DNA from 3 places in the Streptomyces sp. NPDC016562 genome. Region 3 is predicted to be linked to each of the others. Evidence: riboswitches for the same ligand, from Rfam matches in the RefSeq annotation. Region 3 holds a riboswitch; each other region holds the start of a gene.
What was found. Region 3 has a riboswitch for thiamine pyrophosphate ahead of thiC (phosphomethylpyrimidine synthase ThiC). Riboswitches for the same ligand answer to the same signal wherever they lie in the genome.
Positions count from the first base shown of each region.

Region 1: linked by a shared signal. The riboswitch ahead of ACF059_RS00385 (thiamine ABC transporter substrate binding subunit) and the one ahead of thiC (phosphomethylpyrimidine synthase ThiC) in region 3 are both predicted to bind thiamine pyrophosphate.
Region 2: linked by a shared signal. The riboswitch ahead of thiO (glycine oxidase ThiO) and the one ahead of thiC (phosphomethylpyrimidine synthase ThiC) in region 3 are both predicted to bind thiamine pyrophosphate.

Region 1 covers NZ_JBIBRZ010000001.1:86,337-91,923, reverse strand. Annotated here, with positions in the region: gene rlmN (23S rRNA (adenine(2503)-C(2))-methyltransferase RlmN) at 21-1,133, shown strand; TPP riboswitch at 1,219-1,328, shown strand; gene ACF059_RS00385 (thiamine ABC transporter substrate binding subunit) at 1,413-2,540, shown strand; gene ACF059_RS00380 (ABC transporter permease) at 2,639-4,255, shown strand; gene ACF059_RS00375 (ABC transporter ATP-binding protein) at 4,255-5,283, shown strand; gene ACF059_RS00370 (cytochrome P450) at 5,280-5,587, opposite strand, start outside.
Region 2 covers NZ_JBIBRZ010000007.1:47,172-52,758, reverse strand. Annotated here, with positions in the region: gene metF (methylenetetrahydrofolate reductase [NAD(P)H]) at 1-368, opposite strand, end outside; gene thiE (thiamine phosphate synthase) at 486-1,124, opposite strand; gene ACF059_RS25745 (Rv2175c family DNA-binding protein) at 1,260-1,625, opposite strand; gene ACF059_RS25740 (NAD(P)/FAD-dependent oxidoreductase) at 1,723-2,949, opposite strand; TPP riboswitch at 3,031-3,142, shown strand; gene thiO (glycine oxidase ThiO) at 3,140-4,378, shown strand; gene thiS (sulfur carrier protein ThiS) at 4,375-4,575, shown strand; gene ACF059_RS25725 (thiazole synthase) at 4,581-5,375, shown strand.
Region 3 covers NZ_JBIBRZ010000004.1:506,649-512,235, forward strand. Annotated here, with positions in the region: gene ACF059_RS20850 (SsgA family sporulation/cell division regulator) at 1-328, shown strand, start outside; gene ACF059_RS20855 (YibE/F family protein) at 411-1,841, opposite strand; TPP riboswitch at 1,881-2,026, shown strand; gene thiC (phosphomethylpyrimidine synthase ThiC) at 2,021-3,811, shown strand; gene ACF059_RS20865 (glycosyltransferase) at 3,945-5,033, opposite strand; gene ACF059_RS20870 (hypothetical protein) at 5,319-5,587, shown strand, end outside.

The sequences.
Region 1 (5,587 bases), on a different contig from region 3:
TCTTACGAGGAGTACCTGCCATGGCCCGCCCTGTTCCGGGAGAGCTCACCTTCGTCGCCCCGCGCGGAGCCAAGAAGCCGCCCCGGCACCTCGCCGACCTCACGCCGGAGGAGCGCCGCGAGGCGGTCGCCGCGATCGGTGAGAAGCCCTTCCGGGCCAAGCAGCTCTCCCAGCACTACTTCGCGCGCTACGCGCACGACCCGGCCGAGTGGACGGACATCCCCGCGGCCTCCCGCGAGAAGCTCCAGCAGGAGCTCCTCCCGGACCTGATGAACGTGGTCCGTCACATCTCCTGCGACAACGACACCACGCGCAAGACCCTGTGGAAGCTGCACGACGGCACCCTCGTCGAGTCCGTGCTGATGCGCTACCCCGACCGGGTCACGATGTGCATCTCCTCGCAGGCCGGCTGCGGCATGAACTGTCCGTTCTGCGCCACCGGCCAGGCCGGTCTGGACCGCAACCTGTCGACCGCCGAGATCGTGCACCAGATCGTCGACGGCATGCGCGCCCTGCGCGACGGCGAGGTCCCCGGCGGCCCCGCCCGGCTGTCGAACATCGTTTTCATGGGCATGGGCGAGCCGCTCGCCAACTACAACCGGGTGGTCGGCGCCATCCGCCGGCTCACCGACCCGGAGCCCGACGGCCTGGGCCTGTCCCAGCGCGGGATCACCGTCTCCACCGTCGGCCTGGTCCCGGCCATGCTGCGGTTCGCCGACGAGGGCTTCAAGTGCCGTCTCGCCGTCTCGCTGCACGCGCCCGACGACGAGCTGCGCGACACCCTGGTCCCCGTGAACACCCGCTGGAACGTCCGCGAGGTCCTCGGCGCGGCCTGGGAGTACGCGGAGAAGTCCGGCCGCCGGATCTCGATCGAGTACGCCCTGATCCGCGACATCAACGACCAGGCCTGGCGCGGTGACCTGCTGGGCAAGCTGCTCAAGGGCAAGCGCGTCCACGTCAACCTGATCCCGCTGAACCCGACGCCGGGCTCCAAGTGGACCGCCTCGCGCCCCGAGGACGAGAGGGCCTTCGTGGAGGCCATCGCCCGTCACGGCGTGCCCGTGACCGTACGCGACACCCGCGGCCAGGAGATCGACGGCGCGTGCGGCCAGCTGGCCGCTTCGGAGCGCTAGGAGCCCTAGGAGCGCTTGGAGCACTGGATTCCGCTTCCGTTCTGCATGATTCGGCCACGGGGTACCCTGTGGCCGAACCAATTTCATATTCCGACAGGGGAGCGCCACAGCGCTGAGAGTGCGGCAACCGTCATCCGCAGACCCTCTGAACCTCGCCCCGGTCATTCGGGGTAGGAAGTTCGGTCACCACTCAAGCTGTTGCGCCCTGCCCGGCGTCCGCTCGCACTGAGCGCCGGGCGGGGCCGCGTCTTCTCCTGGTCATCCCAGGAGGAATCACCAGTGAGCACCACCAAGAAGATCGCGGGCGCCGCGCTCGCGGCCGCGCTGGGCGTCAGCACGCTCAGCGCCTGCGGCGGCGACGCCGAGGACAAGACCGCCGGCGCCGGCGAGAGCCCGAAGTCCAAGACCGTCACCCTCGTCTCGCACGACTCCTTCAACGTGACCGACACGGTCCTGAAGGAGTTCGAGCAGCAGAGCGGCTACACCGTCAAGGTGCTGAAGTCCGGGGACGCCGGCGCGGCACTGAACCAGGAGATCCTCACCAAGGGCTCGCCGCGCGGCGACGTCTTCTTCGGGGTGGACAACACCCTGCTCTCGCGCGCCCTCGACAACGGTCTCTTCACGCCGTACGAGGCCAAGGGCCTGGCCGAGGTGAAGCCCGAGTACGTGCTCGACAAGGAGCACCGCGTCACCCCGGTCGACTCCGGCGACATCTGCGTCAACTACGACAAGGCGTACTTCGCGGACAAGAAGATCGCCCCGCCGCAGACGCTGGACGACCTGATCAAGCCGGAGTACAAGAACCTGCTGGTCACCGAGAACGCCGCGACCTCCTCGCCCGGCCTCGGCTTCCTCCTCGCCTCCGTCGGCAAGTACGGCGATGGGGGCACCTCCCAGGGCGAAGCCTCTGGGGGAGGGTGGAAGGACTACTGGAGCAAGCTGAAGGCCAACGGCGTCGAGGTCGTCGACGGCTGGGAGCAGGCCTACAACGAGCGCTTCTCCGGCTCGGCGGGCGGCAAGAAGGCCAAGGGCGACCGCCCGCTGGTCGTCTCCTACGCCTCCAGCCCCCCGGTCGAGGTGCTGTACGGCGAGCCGCAGCCGGCCGAGGCCCCGACGGGCGTCGCCACCGGCACCTGCTTCCGCCAGATCGAGTTCGCGGGTCTGCTGAAGGGGGCGAAGAACGAGGAGGGCGGCAAGGCGCTCGTCGACTTCCTGATCAGCAAGAAGTTCCAGGAGGACATGCCGCTCCAGATGTTCGTGAACCCGGTGACGGCGAACGCCGCCCTGCCGGAGCTGTTCACCAAGCACGGCGCGGTCGTCGAGAAGCCCGAGAACGTCGCTCCGCAGACCATCGCCGAGAACCGTGAGCAGTGGGTCAAGGCATGGACCGCGCTCGTCGTGAAGTAAGCGGTACGAAGGTTCCGCGCGCGGCGCCGGGGGGCGCCGCGGCGGTCCCCGGCCCCGCCGGGACGGCCGTCAGGGCGACCGCCGTGCGGCTCGCCCTGATGGCCGTTCCCCTCGCCTTCTTCGGGCTGTTCTTCGCCTACCCCGTCGCCGCGATCGTCGGGCGCGGCCTCAAGACCGCCGACGGGTGGCAGTTCGGCCGGATCGGCGAGGTGATCACCCGGCCCGACATCGCCGGAGTGCTGTGGTTCACCACATGGCAGGCGCTCGCCTCCACCGCGCTCACGCTGCTGATCGCACTCCCCGGCGCGTACGTCTTCGCGCGCTTCGAGTTCCCCGGCAAGCAGGTGCTGCGCGCCGTGGTGACCGTGCCGTTCGTGCTGCCGACCGTGGTCGTCGGCACCGCCTTCCTGGCCCTCGTCGGCCGGGGCGGGCTGCTGGACGAGGTGGCGGGCGTACGGCTCGACACCACGGTCTGGGCCATCCTCCTCGCGCACGTCTTCTTCAACTACGCCGTCGTCGTCCGCACGGTCGGCGGGCTGTGGGCCCAGCTGGATCCCCGCCAGGAGGAGGCCGCCCGGGTGCTGGGCGCGGGCCGGTTCGCCGCCTGGCGGCGGGTGACGCTGCCCGCCCTGGCCCCCTCCGTGGCCGCCGCCTCGCTGATGGTGTTCCTGTTCACCTTCAGCTCCTTCGGCGTCGTACTCATCCTGGGCGGGCCCTCGTACTCCACGCTTGAGGTGGAGGTCTACCGGCAGACCGCACAGCTCCTGGACCTGCCCACGGCCGCCGTGCTGACGATGGTGCAGTTCGCCGCGGTCGGCGCCGTCCTCGGCGTGCACGCCTGGACCGTGCGCAAGCGCGAGACCGCGCTCCGGCTGGTCGACCCCGGCCGGACCACGCACCGCCCCCGCGGCCTGGCGCAACGCGCCCTGCTGGGCGGGGTGTTGCTGACGGTGGCGCTGCTGATCGTGCTGCCGCTCGGCGTGCTGGTGGAACGGTCCTTCGACACCCCCGGCGGCTACGGCCCCGGCTTCTACGAGGCCCTCCAGGACGCGGGCGCCGGTGGCGGGACCTTCCTGGTGCCGCCGCTGGACGCCATCGGCAACTCCCTGCGGTACGCGCTCGCCGCCACCGCGATCGCCCTGGTCATCGGGGGTCTCGCCGCCGCGGCCCTGACCCGGCGCGGCGGCCGCTTCGTACGCGGCTTCGACGCGCTGCTGATGCTCCCGCTCGGCGTGTCCGCCGTCACCGTGGGCTTCGGCTTCCTCATCACCCTGGACGGGCCGCCGCTGGACCTGCGGACCTCGTGGATCCTGGTGCCGTTGGCCCAGGCGCTGGTGGGGGTGCCCTTCGTCGTGCGGAGCATGCTGCCGGTGCTGCGCGCGGTGGACGGGCGGCTGCGGGAGGCGGCCGCGGTGCTCGGCGCGTCCCCCTGGCGGGCCTGGCGGGAGGTGGACCTGCCGCTGGTGCGGCGGGCGTTGCTGATCGCGGCCGGGTTCGCCTTCGCGGTGTCGCTGGGCGAGTTCGGCGCGACCGTCTTCATCGCGCGGCCGGACCAGCCGACCCTGCCGGTCGCCGTGGCGCGGCTGCTGGGCCGGGCCGGAGAGCTGAACTACGGGCAGGCGATGGCCCTGAGCACGATCCTGATGCTGGTGTGCGCGGTCTCCCTGCTGCTGCTGGAGCGACTGCGACCTGACAAGACCGCCGGAGAGTTCTGATGACACTGCTTCAACTGGAAGGGGTGTCGGTCCGCTTCGGCGAGCGCGCCGTGGTGGACCGCGTGGACCTGGAGGTCGCCGAGCACGAGACCGTGTGCGTGCTCGGACCGAGCGGAAGCGGCAAGTCCACGCTGCTGCGGGTCGTCGCCGGGCTCCAGCGGCCCTCCGAGGGCCGCGTCCTGCTGGGCGGCGCCGACCAGGCCGGGGTGCCGGTGCACCGGCGGGGCGTGGGCCTGATGTTCCAGGACCACCAGCTCTTCCCGCACCGGGACGTCGGAGGGAACGTCGCCTTCGGCCTGCGGATGCGGGGCGCCGGACGGGCCGCCTGCACCTCCCAGGTCGCGGAACTCCTGGAGCTCGTGGGCCTGCCGGGGGCCCAGGGCCGCGCGGTGGCCTCCCTGTCGGGCGGCGAACAGCAGCGCGTGGCCCTGGCCCGGGCGCTGGCGCCGTCACCGCGGCTCCTGATGCTCGACGAACCACTGGGGCAGCTGGACCGGGGCCTGCGGGAGCGGCTCGTGGTGGAGCTTCAGACCCTGTTCACCCGGCTGGGGACGACGGTGCTGGCCGTCACGCACGACCAGGGGGAGGCCTTCGCGCTGGCGGACCGGGTGGTGGTGATGCGGGACGGCCGGATCGCGCAGGCCGGGACCCCGCTGGAGGTGTGGCAGCGGCCCGCGTCGGAGTTCGTGGCGCGCTTCCTCGGCTTCGAGAACGTGGTCCCGGCGACGGTCTCGGGCGGCGCGGCCGGGACGCCCTGGGGCAAGGTCCCGGTCCCGGCCGGGTCCCCGGAGGGGGAGCAGCGCCTGCTGATCCGCCCCGCCGGGGTCGTGCTCTGCGAGGCGGGCCTGCCGTGCGAGGTGCTCTCCCGCACCTTCCGCGGTACGCACGTCGCGCTGCTGCTGAGGCCGCAGGCCGGGCCCGTACTGGAAGCGGAATGCGGGCTGGCCGGCGCCCCGGCGGTCGGCGACCGCGTCGCGGTCACCTTCACCCCGGCCGAGGTCGTCGTCCTTCCGGACGCCGCCGCCTAGGCGGCGCGGATCCCGTCGCAGGCGATCGGCAGGTGGCGCGGGCCGCGCAGGACCGCGTTCTGGCGGTACGGGGGCGGGTCCTCCAGCAGGCGGGGGTTCTCCAGCCGGCGGGCCAGTTCGCTCAGCGCCAGCTGGGCCTCAAGCCGGGCCAGCGGCGCCCCGAAGCAACTGTGGATCCCGCTGCCGAGGCCCAGGTGCTGGATGTCGGCGCGGTCCGGGTCGAAGCGGTCGGCGTTCGCGAACCGCCGCGGGTCGCGGTTCCCGGACGCCAGGATCAGCCAGAGCGAGGCGCCCTTGGGGATGG
Region 2 (5,587 bases), on a different contig from region 3:
GGCGGGTCTCCGCGCACGACGAGCATGTTGCGGATCCCGGCGTCGGCGAACTGGCCGATGACGTTGCGCAGCTCGGCGACCGAGTGGTCCACGGCGGTGAGGTGCGCGACGGGGGTCAGGGTGGTGTCCGCCGCGATCTCCTGGGTGGCCTTGACGGTACCGCCGCGGGTGGAGCCGCCGGCTCCGTAGGTCACCGAGACGAAGCTCGGGGATACCGCCTCGACCCTGCGCAGGGCGTTCCAGAGGTTGCGTTCGCCCTTCTCCGTCTTCGGCGCCCAGAACTCGAAGGAGTAGGAGCGCCCGGACGCGAGGAGGTCGCGGACCGTGTGTGCACGGTCCGACCAGGTGGAAGCGGTACCAGAGGCCATGGGGGCAGGTTAGACGCGGCCCGGCGGACACCGAAGCGCTGTCCGCCTTTTGGACACGTTTTTGGACACTCGGCGGGACGGGCGCCCGGCGCAGCTCAGCCGGGTCGGGCTCCCGGCTCAGCCGAGGCGGGCCCGGATCCGCTTGGCCAGCTCCGCGGCGGCCGCGCCGGGGTCGAGGGCCTCGGTGAGGGCGCGGACGACCACGACGCGGGTGGCGCCGGCGTCCAGCACCTCGTCCAGGTTGGAGCCGTCGATGCCGCCGATGGCGAACCAGGGGCGGTCCTGCTCCAGGGAGGCCGCGTACCGGACCAGTCCGAGGCCGGGCGCGTGGCGGCCGGGCTTGGTGGGGGTGGGCCAGCAGGGGCCGGTGCAGAAGTAGTCCACGCCGGGCTCGGCCACGGCCGCGTCGACCTCGGACTCGGCGTGGCAGGACCGGCCGATCAGGACCTGCTCGCCGAGGATGGCGCGGGCCGCCGGGACGGGGATGTCGCCCTGGCCGAGGTGCAGGACGTCGGAGCCGATGGCGTGCGCGACGTCGGCGCGGTCGTTCACGGCGAGGAGCTTGCCGTGGCGGCGGGCGGCCTCCGCGAAGACCTGGAGGTGTTCGAGCTCCTCGCCCGCCTCCATGCCCTTGTCGCGGAGCTGGACGACGTCCACGCCGCCGGCCAGGACGGCGTCCAGGAACTGGGGGAGGTCACCCTGCCGCTTGCGGGCGTCCGTGCACAGGTAGAGCCGGGCGTCGGACAGCTGCTGCATGGGTGTACCCCCCGTGGTGGAGGCGGTGTACGGGCCTGCGGGGCCCGTACACCGCGGTGGAGCGGATGGAGCGGTGGAGCGGTGGAGCGGTGGAGCGGATGGAGCGGTGGAGCGGTGGAGCTGGTGCGGATCAGGTCAGAGCGCGAGCGCCTGAGCCCGGCGCTTCACCTCCGTGCCGCGATTCTCGCGCAGCGCCTGCACGGGGGTGCCGGGCAGGGTCGGGTCCTCGGTGAAGAGCCATTCGAGGATCTCCTCCTCGGTGAAGCGGTCGTCGCGCAGCACGGTCAGCAGACCGACCAGCCCCTTGACGACCTTGTCGCCGTCGATGAAGGGGGCCGGCACCTGCAGGGAGCGGTTCTCGCCCCGGCGTACGGCGATCAGCTGCCCTTCCTTGACCATCTGGCGGACCCGGGTCACCTCGACGTGGAGCATCTCCGCGATGTCGGGGAGGTACAGCCACGAGGGGACAAGGGCATCGATCTTTGCGTCAATCTCGGTCACGGGAACAAGCCTGCCATCTCGGATCCGCCGCCGGTACCTGGGTGACCCCGTCCGGGTCACCGGGGCGGGTCCTGCGGCGGTGTCGGGTCGAGCCGGGTCAGGCCGTGGCCGACTTCAGCGCGACGGCCGGGTCGCCCACCTTCGCCGGGTCCAGCGCGGCCCCCGTCTCGATCAGGCGCCGGCCCTGCGCCAGGTCGCGCGGGCGGCCCACGGCCAGCACCGCCACCAGCGCGCCGTCCCGCAGCCAGCACACCGACCAGGCCGGCCCGGCCGGATCCCCGCGCCACAGCAGGGTGTCCGCCCCGCCGTGGTGTCCGGCGTACTGCACGAAGCGCCCGAACTGCTCCGACCAGAAGTACGGGACCGGGTCGTACGCCTGGACCGGCCCCGCGGCCCCGGCCAGCACGTTCGCCGCGACCGCCCGCGGCCCCTGGAGCGCGTTGTCCCAGTGGTGGACGAGCAGCCGCGTCCCGTAGCGCCCGGACGGGAAGGACGCGCAGTCGCCGACCGCGTACACCCCGGGCAGGGAGGTCCGCAGGTAGGCGTCGGCCGTGATCGAGCCGTCGGGGCCCAGCTCCACGCCGGAGCCGGCCAGCCAGGCGGTGGCGGGCCGCGCGCCGACGCCCACGACGACCGCGTCGGCGGGCAGGGTGCGGCCGTCCGCCAGCAGGACCCGGCCCTCCTCGACCCCGGCGACCTTCGCGCCGGTGATCAGCCCGGCGCCCGCCTCCTCGTACCAGCGGGCCATCGGCGCGGCGACCTCCGCGGGCAGCGCCCCCGCCAGCACCCGGTCGGCCGCCTCGACGACGGTCACCGCGCAGCCCGCCTCCCGGGCCGCGGTGGCGAACTCGGCGCCGATCCAGCCCGCTCCGACGACCACGACCGAGGGGGCCTGGGCGAGGACCGGGCGCAGCCGCTGCGCGTCGTCCAGGGTGCGCAGCAGGTGGACGCCCGGGACGCCCTCGGTGCCGGGCAGGGTCAGCGGCTGCGCGCCGGTCGCCAGTACGAGGACCTCGTACGGGACCGGGCCCGCCTCGGTGTCCAGCTCGCGGTCGGCGGCCCGCAGGCCGGTGACCTCCGTCCCGAGCCGGAGCTCGATGCCGAGCGCTTCGAAGTCCACGTCGAAGGCGGAGTCCTCGGCCTTGCCGAGCAGCACCGCCTTGGACAGCGGGGGCCGGTCGTAGGGCTGGTGGGGTTCGGCTCCCAGGAGGGTCACGGGGCCGGTGAAGCCCTGCTCCCGCAGGGCCACCGCGGTCTGCACCCCGGCCATTCCGGCGCCGACGATCACGACGCCGCGCTGATTCTGTTCCGTCTGCTCGCTCACCCGGCCACCCTAATCATCTGACGCTCCGTCAGGAATAGGTGCCGCCTTACCGGCCGTCGGGAGCCGGGTTAGTCTGGCCACCGTACCTATCGCGGGAGTCCGGCGCACCGGGCTGAGAGGGAGGCTGGCCGGCCTCCGACCGTACGAACCTGATCCGGGTCATGCCGGCGAAGGGAGGGGCTGGACGCCCATGCACGCATCTCGAAGGGAATCCGCCGACGGATCCGCCGACGGATCCGGCGACGGCTCCGGCGGCGGCTCGGCCAGGGGATCCGCCGGGGGATCCGACGCGCTCGTCATCGGTGGCGGGATCATCGGCCTGGTCACCGCCTGGCGGGCCGCGGCGCGCGGACTGCGCACCGTACTGGCCGACCCGGCACCCGGCGGCGGCGCCGCCCAGGTCGCGGCCGGCATGCTCGCCCCCGTCACCGAACTGCACTACGGCGAGGAAGCCCTGCTGGGCCTGGGCCTCGCCTCCGCCGCGCGCTATCCCGACTTCGCCGCCGAGCTCGCCGAGGCCAGCGGCATCGACATCGGCTACCGCGCCTGCGGAACCCTGTCCGTCGCCCTCGACGCCGACGACCGGCTCCACCTGCGCGAACTGCACGCCCTGCAGCGCCGCTGCGGCCTGGAGTCCGAGTGGCTCACCGGCCGCGAGTGCCGCCGCCTGGAGCCGTTGCTCGCCCCGGGCGTCCGCGGCGGCCTGCGCGTGGACGGCGACCACCAGGTCGACCCGCGCCGGCTCGCGGCCGCCCTGCTGGCCGCCTGCGAACGGGCCGGCGTGATCATCCACCGGGCGCGCGCCGAGCGGCTGCTGGTCACCGCCGACCGTGCGGCGGGCGCCCTGCTCGACGACGGTACGCGGGTGCGCGCCCACCAGGTGGTCCTCGCGGCGGGCTCCCTCAGCGGCAGGCTGGCCGGCGTACCGCCGCAGGCGGCCGTACCGGTCCGGCCGGTGAAGGGACAGGTCCTTCGGCTCACGGTGCCGCCCGCCTACGCGCCCTTCCTGTCGCGGACCGTGCGGGCCGTCGTGCGCGGCAGCCACGTCTACCTGGTGCCGCGCGAGAACGGCGAGCTCGTCGTCGGCGCCACCAGCGAGGAACTCGGCTGGGACACCACGGTCACCGCGGGCGGAGTCTACGAACTCCTGCGCGACGCCCACGAACTGGTGCCCGGCATCACCGAACTCCCGCTCACCGAGACCCGCGCGGGGCTGCGTCCCGGCTCGCCCGACAACGCCCCGCTGCTGGGCCCGACCGAACTGCCGGGCCTGCACCTGGCCACCGGCCACTACCGCAACGGGGTGCTGCTCACCCCGCTGACCGGCGACGCGCTGGCGGACCTGCTGACCACCGGCGAATTGCCGGCGGTCGCCCGCCCGTTCAGCCCCCGCCGCTTCTCTGCCGCCCCCCAGGAGTCGTACGCATGACCATCTCCGTCAACGGCGAACCGCGCGAGGTCGCGGCCGGCACCACGCTCGACGCGGTGGTCGCCACCCTGACCGCGGCCCCGTCGGGCGTCGCCGCCGCACTCAACGAGACCGTGGTCCCGCGCGGGCAGTGGCCGGCCACGCCCGTGGGCGAGGGCGACCGGATCGAAATCCTCACCGCGGTCCAGGGGGGCTGAGCACCATGGCGGACGACCTCTTCACCCTCGGCGGCCGGACCTTCTCCTCCCGCCTGATCATGGGCACGGGCGGCGCCCCGAGCCTGGACGTGCTGGAACGCGCCCTCGTCGCGTCCGGCACCGAGCTCACGACCGTGGCGATGCGGCGCCTGGACCCCACGGTCCAGGGCTCCGTCCTGACCGTCCTGTCCAAGCTCGGCATCGCGGTCCTGCCCAACACGGCGGGCTGCTTCACCGCGGGCGAGGCCGTCCTGACGGCGCGCCTCGCGCGGGAGGCGCTCGGCACGGACTGGATCAAGCTGGAGGTGGTCGCGGACGAGCGGACCCTCCTGCCGGACGGCGTGGAACTGCTGGACGCGGCCGAAACCCTCGTCGACGAGGGCTTCACCGTCCTGCCCTACACGAACGACGACCCGGTCCTCGCCCGCAAGCTGGAGGACGTGGGCTGCGCGGCGATCATGCCGCTCGGCTCCCCCATCGGGTCGGGCATGGGCATCCGCAACCCGCACAACTTCGAACTGATCACGGAACGGGCGGGCGTACCGGTGATCCTCGACGCGGGCGCGGGCACCGCCTCCGACGTCGCCCTCGCGATGGAACTGGGCTGCGCGGGAGTGATGCTGGCCTCGGCCGTGACGCGGGCCCAGTCGCCCGCCCTGATGGCGGCGGCCATGCGCGACGCCGTCTCGGCGGGCCGCCTCGCCTTCCGCGCGGGCCGCATCCCCCAACGCCGCTTCGCGGAAGCCTCCTCCCCCACGGAGGGCCGCGCCACCCTGGACCCGGAACGCCCGGCGTTCTGAGGCGGGGGCGGGGGCGGGGGCGGGGGCGGGGGCGGTACGGGACTTCCGCGCGCGGGGTATCCGCCCCCTTGGCCCCCCACCCGCACCCGGCTCGGATTCCCGCGAGCGCACCGAGCCGTGCGGGGGTGGCTTCGGGGGGCGGGAGCCCCTGAGGCGGCATCAGAGACGCGTATGGGGGTTTCCCGTCAGTCTCATCGTCTCTCCGTGTCGGG
Region 3 (5,587 bases):
CCACCTTCCCGGGGATGCGCCCGTGACCTGGGCGTTCGGCCGGGAACTCCTCCTGGACGGCATCAACAAGCCGTGCGGTGACGGCGACGTGCACATCGCGCCCACCGATCCCGAGGACCTCTCGGACGTCCACATCCGGCTCCAGGTCGGAAGCGACCGGGCCCTGTTCCGCGCCAGCGCGGCGCCGCTCGTCGCGTTCCTCGACCGCACCGACCGGATCGTTCCGCTCGGTCAGGAGCGGAACCTCGGCGACTTCGAGGAGAACCTCGACGAAGCGCTCGACAAGATCCTGGCCGCGTCGCGGCAGAACGAGCAGAACGCCGGCTGACCCCGCCGCGCACAGCCACCGCCCCCGGCTGCCGCCCCCGGCCGCCGCTCCCGGACCGCCGCCCCCTGCCCTCGCGCAGCCCTCAGCGCTTGCGCCGCCGGCCCCGGCCCCCGCGTACCGGCCCCGCGGCCGGCCCGGCGGCCGGGGATCCCGGCCGGTCGGCGGAGACCACCAGCGCGGCGAGCGCCGTGGTCACCGGGACGGAGGCCACGAGGCCGATCGAGCCCACGAGGGTCCGTACGATCTCCTCCGCCACCAGCTCGCTGTTGGCCACCGAACCCATGCTGCTGTTCGCGATCGAGAACAGCAGGAGAAGCGGCAGAGCGGCGCCCGCGTAGGCGAGCACCAGGGTGTTGACCACCGAGGCGATGTGGTCGCGTCCGATCCGGATGGCCGCCCGGTACAGTCCGCGCGGCCCCATCGACGGGTCGGCCTGGTGGAGTTCCCACACCGCCGACGTCTGGGTGACCGTCACATCGTCGAGCACGCCCAGGGATCCGATGATCACACCGGCGAGCAGCAGACCGCTCATGTCGATGTCCGGGTAGAGACCGTGGATCAGTCCGGTGTTGTCGTCGGTGTTGCCGCTGAGGGACGCCCAGCCGATGAACAGCGAGCCCAGCAGCCCGATCAGCAGCAGCGAGACGAGCGTGCCGAGCACGGCGACCGAGGTACGGGCCGTCAGGCCGTGGCACATGTAGAGCGCGATCAGCATGATGGCGCTCGCGCCGATCACCGCCACGACCAGCGGGTTCGAGCCCTGCAGGATGGCCGGGAGGATGAAGAGCGTCAGCACGCCGAAGCTGACGACCAGCGCGATCAGTGCGAACAGCCCGCGCATCCGCCCGACGAGCACGACGGCGAGGGCGAAGATGCCGGCCAGCAGCGCCATCGGGAACTTGCGGTTCACGTCGATCACCGAGTACTGGAGGTCGCGCGGGGCGTCCGGCGCGTACGCCACGACCACCTCCTGGCCGTCCGTCAACTGCCGGGGGGCGCCCGGCTGGACGATCTCCACGAAGGTGCGGCCCTTCTCCGGGCCGCTGCCGATCTCGATGGTGGCCTTCTTGCACTCCCCGGTCTGCGCGGCCTGCGCCTCACGCCCCTCGGGGGTGGAGGTGTCGCCCGTCGGCGGCACCTGCGCGGCGTTCACTGATTTGCAGTCGACCTGTGCGAGCGAGACGACCTTGCCCTGCTGGGTCTGCCGGTCGAAGCCGACCCCCGTGCGCTCGTGGGCGGGGGCGCCGCCGGGCCAGAGGACGGCCATGCCGACGAAGACGGCGGTGGCGAAGGGGATCAGTACGGCCGCGATGACCTTGCGCAGGTGCTTCGACACCGGAGCCGCTGGGCCGTGACCATGGCTGTGCCCGTGAGCATGCCCGTGCCCGTGCCCGTTTCCGTGCCCGGGACCTGGGTGCTCGTGGCCGGTGTGGCCAGCGGGCTCGGTGGGATCGGTGGGGGGCTGCGGCGAAGTCGTCACCAGCAGATCATCGCAAGAGATGAGGGGGCCCACTGTTCAGCACGCCATGGATGACGCTAGCGTGGGGGCTACTTTGCACAACGCGGGAGCTCGGAGCACCGGGCTGAGAGGACGCTGATCACCGTACGCGCATCACGGATGCGTACGGGAAGAGGCTGCGTCGACCGCCGAACCTGTTACCGGGTAATGCCGGCGTAGGGAGATCAGGTCTCATGACCATTCAGGACGACGCACGCACGCCTGCCGTCAGCCAGGACGCCGACGGCCAGACCGAGCGCCAGCCGGGCTGGCACAAGGGATACGTGGCGGGCTCCCGCCCCGACCTCCGGGTGCCGGTCCGCCAGGTCCACCTCACCAACGGCAAGGACGTGACGCTGTACGACACGTCCGGGCCGTACACCGACCCGCAGATCGAGACCGACGTGCGCCGCGGCCTCGCACCGCTGCGCGAGAACTGGATCATCGGCCGCGGTGACACCGAGGAGTACGCGGGCCGTCCCGTGCGCCCCGAGGACGACGGCATCAAGCACACCTCGCCGCGCGGCGGGCTGAAGAACCTCGACGCGGTCTTCCCGGGCCGCCCGCGCCAGCCCCGCCGCGGCCGTGGCGGCGCCGCCGTCACGCAGCTCGCGTACGCCCGCCGGGGTGAGATCACCCCGGAGATGGAGTACGTCGCGATCCGCGAGAACGTCTCCCCCGAGGTCGTGCGCGAGGAGATCGCCGCGGGCCGGGCCGTGCTTCCGGCGAACGTGAACCACCCCGAGATCGAGCCGATGATCATCGGCAAGCGGTTCCTGGTGAAGGTCAACGCCAACATCGGCAACTCGGCCGTCACCTCCTCCATCGAGGAGGAGGTCGACAAGATGACCTGGGCGACCAAGTGGGGCGCCGACACGGTCATGGACCTCTCGACGGGCCGCAACATCCACACCACCCGCGAGTGGGTCCTGCGCAACTCGCCCGTCCCCATCGGCACCGTGCCGCTGTACCAGGCGCTGGAGAAGGTCGACGGCCGCGCCGAGGACCTGACCTGGGATATCTACAAGGACACGGTCATCGAGCAGGCCGAGCAGGGCGTCGACTACATGACGGTCCACGCCGGCGTGCTGCTGCCCTACGTGCCGCTGACCGCCCGCCGCAAGACCGGCATCGTCTCGCGCGGTGGCTCGATCATGGCCGCCTGGTGCCTGGCGCACCACAAGGAGAACTTCCTTTACACGAACTTCGAGGAGCTCTGCGAGATCCTGGCGTCCTACGACGTCACGTACTCGCTCGGCGACGGCCTGCGCCCCGGCTCCATCGCGGACGCCAACGACGCGGCGCAGTTCGCGGAGCTCAAGACGCTCGGCGAGCTGAACACGATCGCCAAGCGCCACAACGTCCAGACCATGATCGAGGGCCCGGGCCACGTCCCGATGCACAAGATCAAGGAGAACATCGACCTCCAGCAGGAGATCTGCGAGGAGGCGCCGTTCTACACGCTCGGCCCGCTCACCACGGACGTCGCGCCCGCGTACGACCACATCACCTCGGGCATCGGCGCCGCGATGATCGCCTGGTGGGGCACCGCGATGCTCTGCTACGTCACGCCCAAGGAGCACCTGGGCCTGCCCAACCGGGACGACGTGAAGACCGGCGTGATCACCTACAAGATCGCCGCGCACGCCGCGGACCTGGCCAAGGGGCACCCCGGTGCCCAGGAGTGGGACGACGCGCTGTCGGACGCGCGGTTCGAGTTCCGCTGGGAGGACCAGTTCAACCTGGCCCTGGACCCGGACACGGCCCGCGAGTTCCACGACGAGACCCTGCCCGCCGAGCCGGCCAAGACCGCGCACTTCTGCTCCATGTGCGGTCCGAAGTTCTGCTCGATGAAGATCTCGCAGGACATCCGCCGTGAGCACGGCGGGGACCTGAGGGCCGACGAGATCCAGGCGGGCATGGCGGAGAAGTCCGCCGAGTTCGCGGCCTCCGGCAACCGGGTCTACCTGCCGCTGGCCGACTGAGCCACACGCGAACAGGACCGGCCCGCACCCGAGGGGGGAGGAGCGGGCCGGTCCGGCGTGGGCCGGCGGTCTGGTTCGCAGTACGCCGGCCGTCTGGTCTCCGTACGCCGGCGGTCGGGCTTTCGTACGCCGGTCAGGCGACGACCCGGTAGTCCGGGCCCAGCTTGGCCCGCGAGAACGCGAGGTTCTCGGCGATCCGTTCGCGCTGGGTCTCAGGAAGCGCGTCCGACTGGAGGAGGCGCTCGCAGCAGTCCAGGGACTCCTGGTAGGCGCCGACCCAGTAGGCGGCGACCGCGAGTTCGTCGAGCGCCCGCCACTCGTACCAGTCGAACTCGACGAACAGGATGTCGTCGGGGCGCGGGATCCGCACCGCCTGCCGGGCGAACATGTACGCGAGCGGCCAGCGGCCCTCGTTGCGGCAGAGGCGGGCGAGATCGCCCAGCGCCTCGGCGCGTGAGGGTCGGCTCTCGTGCGCGCGCAGGTAGCGGTCCATCACCTCGGCCGGCGGCCTCTTGAGACGGGCCGCGAGCCGTGCCGCGTAGAGCCGGGCGCAGAAGGCCTCCTCGGCGAAGCCGCCCATGCCGGCCCGGAGGTCGTAGGCGGTGAGGGACTTCTCCGGCTCTCCCGCGTCGCGCCAGCTCTGCGCCAGGTAGAACGCGTAACGGGCATTGTCGGGTTCCTTGATCAGCCCCTGCCGGAGGATCTCCGCGTCCCGCAGGTATTTCTCCCGCTCACCGCCTTCCCCGAGGCGCGATCCGCCGCCGACGACGAGGATATGGGCGCCTTCGAGGGTTCCCTGGCTGAACCGCTCCTCGCAGTCGAGGTACTCGTGGAGTACGCCGACGTATTTCCACGGCAATCGGGTGGAGACCAGAGCGGGCCGCCAATGGATGACGGGCCGGTGGTGCACGGCGACGCCATAGGCGTCGAGCGTCAGCTCCGGCATCTGAAAGCCGGGCGGTGCCTCCATCATGTCGTCGGCGTCGAGGAACAGCAGGTAGTCGGCGGTGGGGCGGGCGAGTTCGATCGCCTCGTTGCGGCTGCCGTCGAATCCCTTCCACGGCCGCTCGTGCAGAACACCGGGAAGATCGCTGAAGAATTCCCGGATGATCTCCTGGGTTCCGTCCGTCGAACCGGTGTCCACGATCACCCAGGTGTCGATCAATGGGCGTACCGATTCGAGGCAGCGCCGGATGACCGGGGCCTCATTCTTGACGATCATGTTCAGGCAGACCGTTGATTTCAAGGTTCCCATCCACTGTAGTGATGAAAATGACCTTGGGGCGACCGTAGGCATCCGGGTAATGCCGTGCAAGGAAGCTCGACCGCGGGGGCGGGGGACGGGCGGAGTCCGGCACGGTACGAGGGCCATTGGCGTGGCGCTACTCGTCCGATAAGTGGACTTATGAGTGAGGCCTTCCGTCACACGCGGCGGTGATCCACACGATGACCGAGGTGGTCCGGGAGGACCCGGACATCGTGCGATCCCGTTTCGAGAAGGAGTGGTATGAGCCCCGACAACAGGTCCAGGTCAACCCTCGGTCCGCTGCCACGGCGCAGCGGCTGGCTGGCCGGTGGCACGCTCGCCTCACTTGCCCTGGTGATGGTGGGCGTCGCCAGCCCGGTCTTCGCCACGGCTGAGTCGATCCAGTCGGCCGCGAGGGTCAACGCGGCGAGCCCCACCGGGGTGAACCACTGCCCCCCGCACCAGCACCACCACAACCCGGATGAGGATCCGGCCTACAACCCGGACGAGGATCCGGAGAACAACCCGGA